2 linked regions of the Krasilnikovia cinnamomea genome follow. The protein of the gene in region 1 interacts with the protein of each later gene in a pairwise test. Links are inferred from orthologs where the notes say so. Each region holds a gene or a part of one and is shown on either strand. Other genes may lie near its edges.

Region 1 (3,399 bases):
CTGGTGCACTGCGCGGACCTGTCCGAGGCCGACGGGATGGCCCTGATGACCGGGCGCGGCTTCCAGGAGGAGGGCGAGGCCGCCGGCAAGTGGCGCCGCGCCCTGCTCACCTCCACCCAGCTGTCGACCTACTTCGTCGGCTACACCGAGGTGAGCGCGATCGCGGCGGCGCGACCGTTCGGCGCCACCCCGAAGGCCTGGCACGACGCGATGCTGGCGCACGGCTCCCCACCGCCGCGCCACCTGCGCACCCTGCTCGGCGTCTGAGCCACTCCGGGAGCTGGTCAGGCGTGCATGCGGCTGAGGAGCTGCTGGCGCATGACGTAGCGGCGGATCAGCTTGGCCTGCGGTTCGTCGGCGGAGAACACCGCGACGACCTCGACCGACATCGGCCCCGGCGGCACCCGCTGCGGCAGCCCGGCCGCCTTCACGGCGGTCGCCCGTACCTCGATGATCTCGCCGTCGAGGTCGATGAGCAGGCCGACCTCGTCGCCGGGCGCCAGCTGGACCCCGGAGAAGTGGGCCCGCACGCTGTGCTCGCTGATGTCCCGGATCCAGCCCAGGGTGTCCATCTCGCCGGGGCGGCGCAGCAGCACCTGCTCGCCACCGCCGCCGCGCACGTAGCGGCGCAGCTGCTCGATCGTCGGCTCACCGGCGGGCTGCAGCTCGATCCGGTTCTCGTTCACGGCGACGACCACCGCGGGCAGCACGAACCGCCCACGGGCGCCCGCCGCCCAGCGCAGGGTCACGAAGGCGCCGGCACGGGGGGCCAGCGCCTGCGGCAGCGCCAGGGTCAGTACGGAGCCTTCGGCCTGTACGACCCGTACGCAGCCCACCGGCTCGGTGGCCGCGGAGGCGGTGAGCTCGACGCGGGTGCCGGTTTCGGGGAGCACGGTGGTCGTAGTCATGGTGCGCTCTTGATCGGCAACAGCGGGCCGTTCTTGAGGCATCCCGGGGGCGAAGTTCCCCGGCCGCCCGTACGGCGCACACCCCGGCTCGATACGCTCAGGGCCGTGGTCGGCCGCAGGGTCGCGGTCAGGAACTCATCCGTACGAGCGCAAGGAGCGACACCAGACATGGCCACCATCGAAGCAATCGTCGCCCGTGAGATCCTCGACTCGCGAGGCAATCCCACCGTCGAGGTCGAGGTCGGTCTCGACGACGGCACCATCGGCCGCGCCGCGGTCCCGTCCGGCGCCTCCACCGGCGCGTTCGAGGCGATCGAGCTGCGTGACGGCGACAAGGGCCGTTACCTGGGCAAGGGCGTCGAAAAGGCGGTCAGCAACGTCGAGGACAAGATCGCCGACGAGCTGATCGGGTACGAGGCCAGCGAGCAGCGCCTCATCGACGAGAAGATGCTCGACATCGACGGCACCCCCAGCAAGTCGGAGCTGGGCGCGAACGCCATCCTGGGCGTCTCGCTGGCGGTGGCCAAGGCCGCCGCGCTCTCCGCGGAGCTGCCCCTGTTCCGCTACGTCGGCGGACCGAACGCGCACGTGCTGCCGGTGCCGATGATGAACATCCTCAACGGTGGCGCGCACGCCGACTCGAACGTCGACGTGCAGGAGTTCATGATCGCCCCGATCGGCGCGCCGACGTTCCGCGAGGCGCTGCGCTCGGGCGCGGAGGTCTACCACGCGCTGAAGTCCGTACTGAAGAAGAAGGGTCTGTCGACCGGCCTGGGCGACGAGGGCGGCTTCGCGCCGAACCTGCCGACCAACGCGGCCGCGCTGGACCTGATCGCCGAGGCCGTGCAGGCCGCGGGCTTCGCCCTGGGCACCGACATCGTGTTGGCGATGGACGTGGCGGCGACGGAGTTTCACAAGGACGGCGCGTACGTCTTCGAGGGCTCCCCGAAGTCCACCGAAGAGATGATCAACTACTACGCCAAGCTGGCCGAGACGTACCCGATCGTCTCCATCGAGGACCCGCTGTCCGAGGAGGACTGGGCGGGCTGGACCGCGATGACCACGCAGCTCGGCGACAAGCTGCAGATCGTCGGCGACGACCTGTTCGTCACCAACCCGACCCGGATCGGCCGCGGCATCGCCGAGGGCGCCGCGAACTCGGTGCTGGTCAAGGTAAACCAGATCGGTTCGCTCACCGAGACGCTGGACGCCGTGGACCGGGCGCACCGGGCCGGGTTCACGACGATGATGAGCCACCGTTCCGGCGAGACCGAGGACGTCACGATCGCCGACCTGGCCGTCGCGGTGGGCAGCGGCCAGATCAAGACCGGCGCCCCGGCCCGCTCCGACCGCGTGGCGAAGTACAACCAGCTGCTGCGCATCGAGGAGGAGCTGGGCGACGCCGCCCGCTACGCCGGTGCGGGCGCGTTCCCGCGCTACCGCTCCGCGTAACGGGAGTTGGAGTTGTGACACCGGCCGCGCGGGGCATAGGTTTCGGCTGGAGCCGATGCCGCGCGGCCGGGTCCGACTCGGGGGAGGGGCAGGGATGACGCAGCGCCGCACGCCCAGTGGGCAGGGCCCGTCCCGCCGCCCCGGGCAGGCGGGCCGTCCGGGCGGACGCGCGGCGGTCCGGCCCACCCGCTCCGCGACCCGCGACACCGGCGACATCCGGATCGAGCCCCGCGCCAGCGCCGTCCGCGTCCCGGCCGCCCGTGCCGGGCGCGGCGGCGACCGCGCGGGCAGCCGTCCCGCGGCGGCCCGGCGCACCGCCGCCACGGGCGCCACGAAACGTACGGTCGCCCCGCGCCCGCGCGCCTTCACGGGTCGGGCCACGGTGCTGATCGCGGTGCTGGTCATCCTGGCGCTGGCGTACACGTATCCGGTGCGGGTGTATCTGGCGCAGGAGTCGCAGATCGCCCGGATGGAGGCGGCACAGGCCGCCCAGCAGGCCACGATCCAGGGCCTGACCGAGGAGGTCGAGAAGTGGCAGGACCCGGAGTACGTCCGGATCCAGGCCCGCGACCGCCTGTTCTACGTCCGCCCCGGCGAGGTGCCGCTGCTGGTGCTCAACGACCCGGCCGGCGCCGCCCGCGACGCGGGAAAGCCACCACCGGCCCCCGCCCCCGACCGCTGGTACGACACGTTGTGGTCGAGCGTCGCCGCCGCCGACACCCCGCCGAAGAAATGACGCAGATGGACTCTCCCACCGAGGCCGACCTGGACGCGGTCGAAGCCCAGCTCGGCCGCCGCCCGCGCGGCACCCGGGCGGTCGCGCACCGCTGCCCGTGCGGCAACCCGGACGTGGTGGAGACCACGCCGCGCCTGGACGACGGCACCCCGTTCCCGACGATGTTCTACCTGACCTGCCCGAACGCGACCGCCGCCTGCAGCCGCCTGGAGTCGGGCGGGGTGATGCGCGAGATGCAGGACCGGCTGGCCGCCGACCCCGAGCTGGCCAGACAGTACGCCCGGGCGCACGAGGACTACCTGG
Region 2 (2,832 bases), 3.5 Mb from region 1 along the record:
TTCGGGCGCGGTTCAGCCGCTCAGCGCACCGGCAGCGCAGTCGGCCCCGCGTCGCGCATCGACCGGGTGAGCTTGCGGTCGCGGAACCACAGGAAGCAGCGCACGCGGCGCTCGCCGTACTGCCACTCCGCGCGGCTCGGCTGGTAGGAGATCCAGCCGGTGCGGTACTGCACCTCGTTGTCGTCGGGCACCCCCGTGTACCGGGCGATCGCGCTGCGGCAGCCGCGGGCACTGTCGGTGCGGTCCGCGTTCAGCGCGGCGTACGAGACCTCCGGGGCGGTCCACAGGCCGACGAACTCGGCCCGGTGCGGCTTCGTGCACGGCACCGCGGCCATGGCCCGTACGGTCTCGCCGCTGACCCGCGGCTCGAAGCAGCCCAGCCGCAGCGGCGACGCGCCGCGCAGCGCCCCGGCCAGGCTGCCGCTGCGACTGCGGTCGGCCAGCCCGTCGGCGTCCGTCTCGGTCACGTCGCAGCGGTACCACCGCGCCCCGCCCCGCCACCCCGCCCGCGACGGCCAGAACACCCGGACGCCGATCCGCGCCTCGCGCCACGGTCCGCCCAGAAACGCGTCGGCCCGCCGCGCGCACTGCTCGTACGCCTCCCGGCCCTGCGCCGATCCCGGGGTGGGCGGCACGGGGGCGTCCGGCGCCGTACGGATCGCGAAGGTCTCCGTCAGGTGCAGCTCCGCGCACGGCACCGGCCGGTACGTCTCCAACGACCCGTCCGCCGGCAGGTGCTCGTGGCAGACCCCGGACGCCGGGCGGAACGGGACGGCCGGGCCGATCATCGACCAGCTGCCGGTGAGGTCGCGGTCCGTGCCGGAGCCGGCGGTGCAGCCCGCAGCGGCGAGCACGACCGCCACCGCGGCCACGGCGAACCACCGTCGCACCGGTCCCTCCCCACGTCGACGGTCACGGATGCGTTTTCGAGTATCGCGGGCGGCCGCCACTGACGGCAGTCCCCGCTCCGCCGTCGGGTCATACACTTCAGCCGTGGAGCCTTCGCCGATCATCGCGCCCAGCATCCTCGCCGCCGATTTCGCCCGCCTCGCCGAGGAGGTGCACGCGATCGAGGGCGCCGCTGACTGGGTGCACGTCGACGTCATGGACAACCATTTCGTGCCGAACCTGTCGATCGGCCTGCCGGTGGTGCAAAGCCTGCGCAAGGCGACCAGCATCCCGTTCGACGTGCACCTCATGATCACCGACCCGGACCGGTGGGCGCCCGGGTACGCGGAGGCGGGCGCCCACAACGTGACGTTCCACGCGGAGGCGTGCGAGGACCCGGTGGCGCTGGCCAAGACGTTGCGGGCGGCTGGCGCCAAGGCCGGCCTGGCGATCGACCGGGACACGCCGATCGAGCCGTACCTGGAACTTCTGCCCTATGTGGACACCCTGCTGGTGATGACGATCAAGGCCGGGTTCGGTGGCCAGAAGTTCATGCCGGAACTGCTGGACAAGGTCCGCGCGGTGCGCCGCCGGATCAGCGCGATGGGGCTGGAGATCCGGCTGGAGGTCGACGGCGGGATCGCGGCCGACACGATCGAGCAGGCCGCCGAGGCGGGGGCGGACGCGTTCGTGGCGGGCACGGCCGTGTACGCCGCCGACGACCCGGCCGAGGCCGTCCGCAAGCTGCGGGCCCTGGCGCAGCGTGCGATGGTGACGCCGTGACCAGGCCCGGTTGCCGAGCGGGTGTCCGGTGACCACCGGCGGAGTCCGGCACGCGGCGGACGAGCCCGGCCTGGAGCCCGAGGAGCGTCCCGACCTCATCCTCGTGGTCGACGACGACGAGGACATCGCCGGATTCGTGGCATTCAACCTTGAACTGCACGGCTTCGAGGTGGTGCGGGCGCGCGACGGCCGCGAGGCCCTGGAGGTCGTCGAGAGCCGCCGCCCCGATCTGGCGGTGGTCGACTGGATGATGCCGAACATGGACGGGGTGGAGCTGACCCGGCGGCTGCGCGCGGAACCGCTCACCTCCGCCCTGCCGGTGATCATGCTGACGGCGCGCGGGATGACCGTGGACAAGGTCGTCGGGCTCACGGCGGGGGTGGACGACTACCTGATCAAGCCGTTCGACACGGCCGAGCTGATCGCCCGGGTCTCGTCCACGCTGCGGCGCACCAAGGAGTTCCGGGAGGTCTCGCCGCTGACCGGGCTGCCCGGCAACGCGCGGGTCCGCCGGGAGATCGCCGACCGGATCCGCTCGGGCGCGGACTACGCGGTCGGCTACATCGACATCGACCGGTTCAAGAGCGTCAACGACGTGTACGGCTTCGATCGCGGCGACGAGTTCATCACCGCGCTGGCCCGCAGCCTGCACCGGGCGGTCGCCGCGTCCGACCCCCCGTCGATCTTCCTGGGGCACATCGGCGGCGACGACTTCATCTTCATCTGCACCCCCGACCAGGTGCTGCCGCTGACCAAGCGCGCGGTCACCGACTTCGAGGCGGCCGCGGACCGGCTGTACGACCCGGAAGACGCCCGCCGCGGCTACATCGAGGTGCCGGACCGGCGCGGCAACAAGCAGCGCGCCGCCCTGATCACGCTGTCCATCGGGGTCGCGCAGGCCACCGCGGACGGGCGTCGGCTCTCCGATCCCCGGATGGTGGTGGCGGTCGCCTCGGAGATGAAGAAGGTGGCCAAGAGCCAGCCGGGCTCGTACGTGGCGATCGACCGGCGGCGCGCCGATTCGGACGACGAGGACGAACGGGGACTGTGACCTGGGTCGCTCGCCTGGTTGCAATGTGCGTTCGGCGTGCAAGACTCATGGGTGACCCACCACGCGCTGGCGGGACTCGGTGAAATTCCGAACCGGCGGTGATCTTCAGG

Evidence for each region. The genes of interacting proteins can lie anywhere in the genome.
Region 2: the proteins of eno (region 1) and rpe interact in binary tests that used the Escherichia coli proteins (3 or more experiments, as listed by UniProt). The link is inferred for Krasilnikovia cinnamomea from one-to-one orthologs.

What each region holds. Positions count from the first base shown.
Region 1 is NZ_SHKY01000001.1:4,305,118-4,308,516, forward strand. The notes cover bases 240-3,218. They hold eno (phosphopyruvate hydratase), read left to right. Parts: upstream 240-1,076; coding sequence 1,077-2,360; downstream 2,361-3,218. Other genes in these bases: EV385_RS19525 (DUF885 domain-containing protein), read left to right, coding at 240-267; EV385_RS19530 (hypothetical protein), read right to left, coding at 285-908; EV385_RS19540 (FtsB family cell division protein), read left to right, coding at 2,455-3,096; EV385_RS19545 (DUF501 domain-containing protein), read left to right, coding at 3,102-3,218. In the rest of the region: more of EV385_RS19525, read left to right, coding at 1-239; more of EV385_RS19545, read left to right, coding at 3,219-3,399. UniProt on the Escherichia coli protein: Catalyzes the reversible conversion of 2-phosphoglycerate (2-PG) into phosphoenolpyruvate (PEP). It is essential for the degradation of carbohydrates via glycolysis.
Region 2 is NZ_SHKY01000001.1:758,567-761,398, reverse strand. It holds rpe (ribulose-phosphate 3-epimerase), read left to right. Parts: upstream 1-993; coding sequence 994-1,671; downstream 1,672-2,832. Other genes in the region: EV385_RS03285 (GGDEF domain-containing response regulator), read left to right, coding at 1,700-2,722; EV385_RS03295 (septum formation family protein), read right to left, coding at 21-890. UniProt on the Escherichia coli protein: Catalyzes the reversible epimerization of D-ribulose 5-phosphate to D-xylulose 5-phosphate.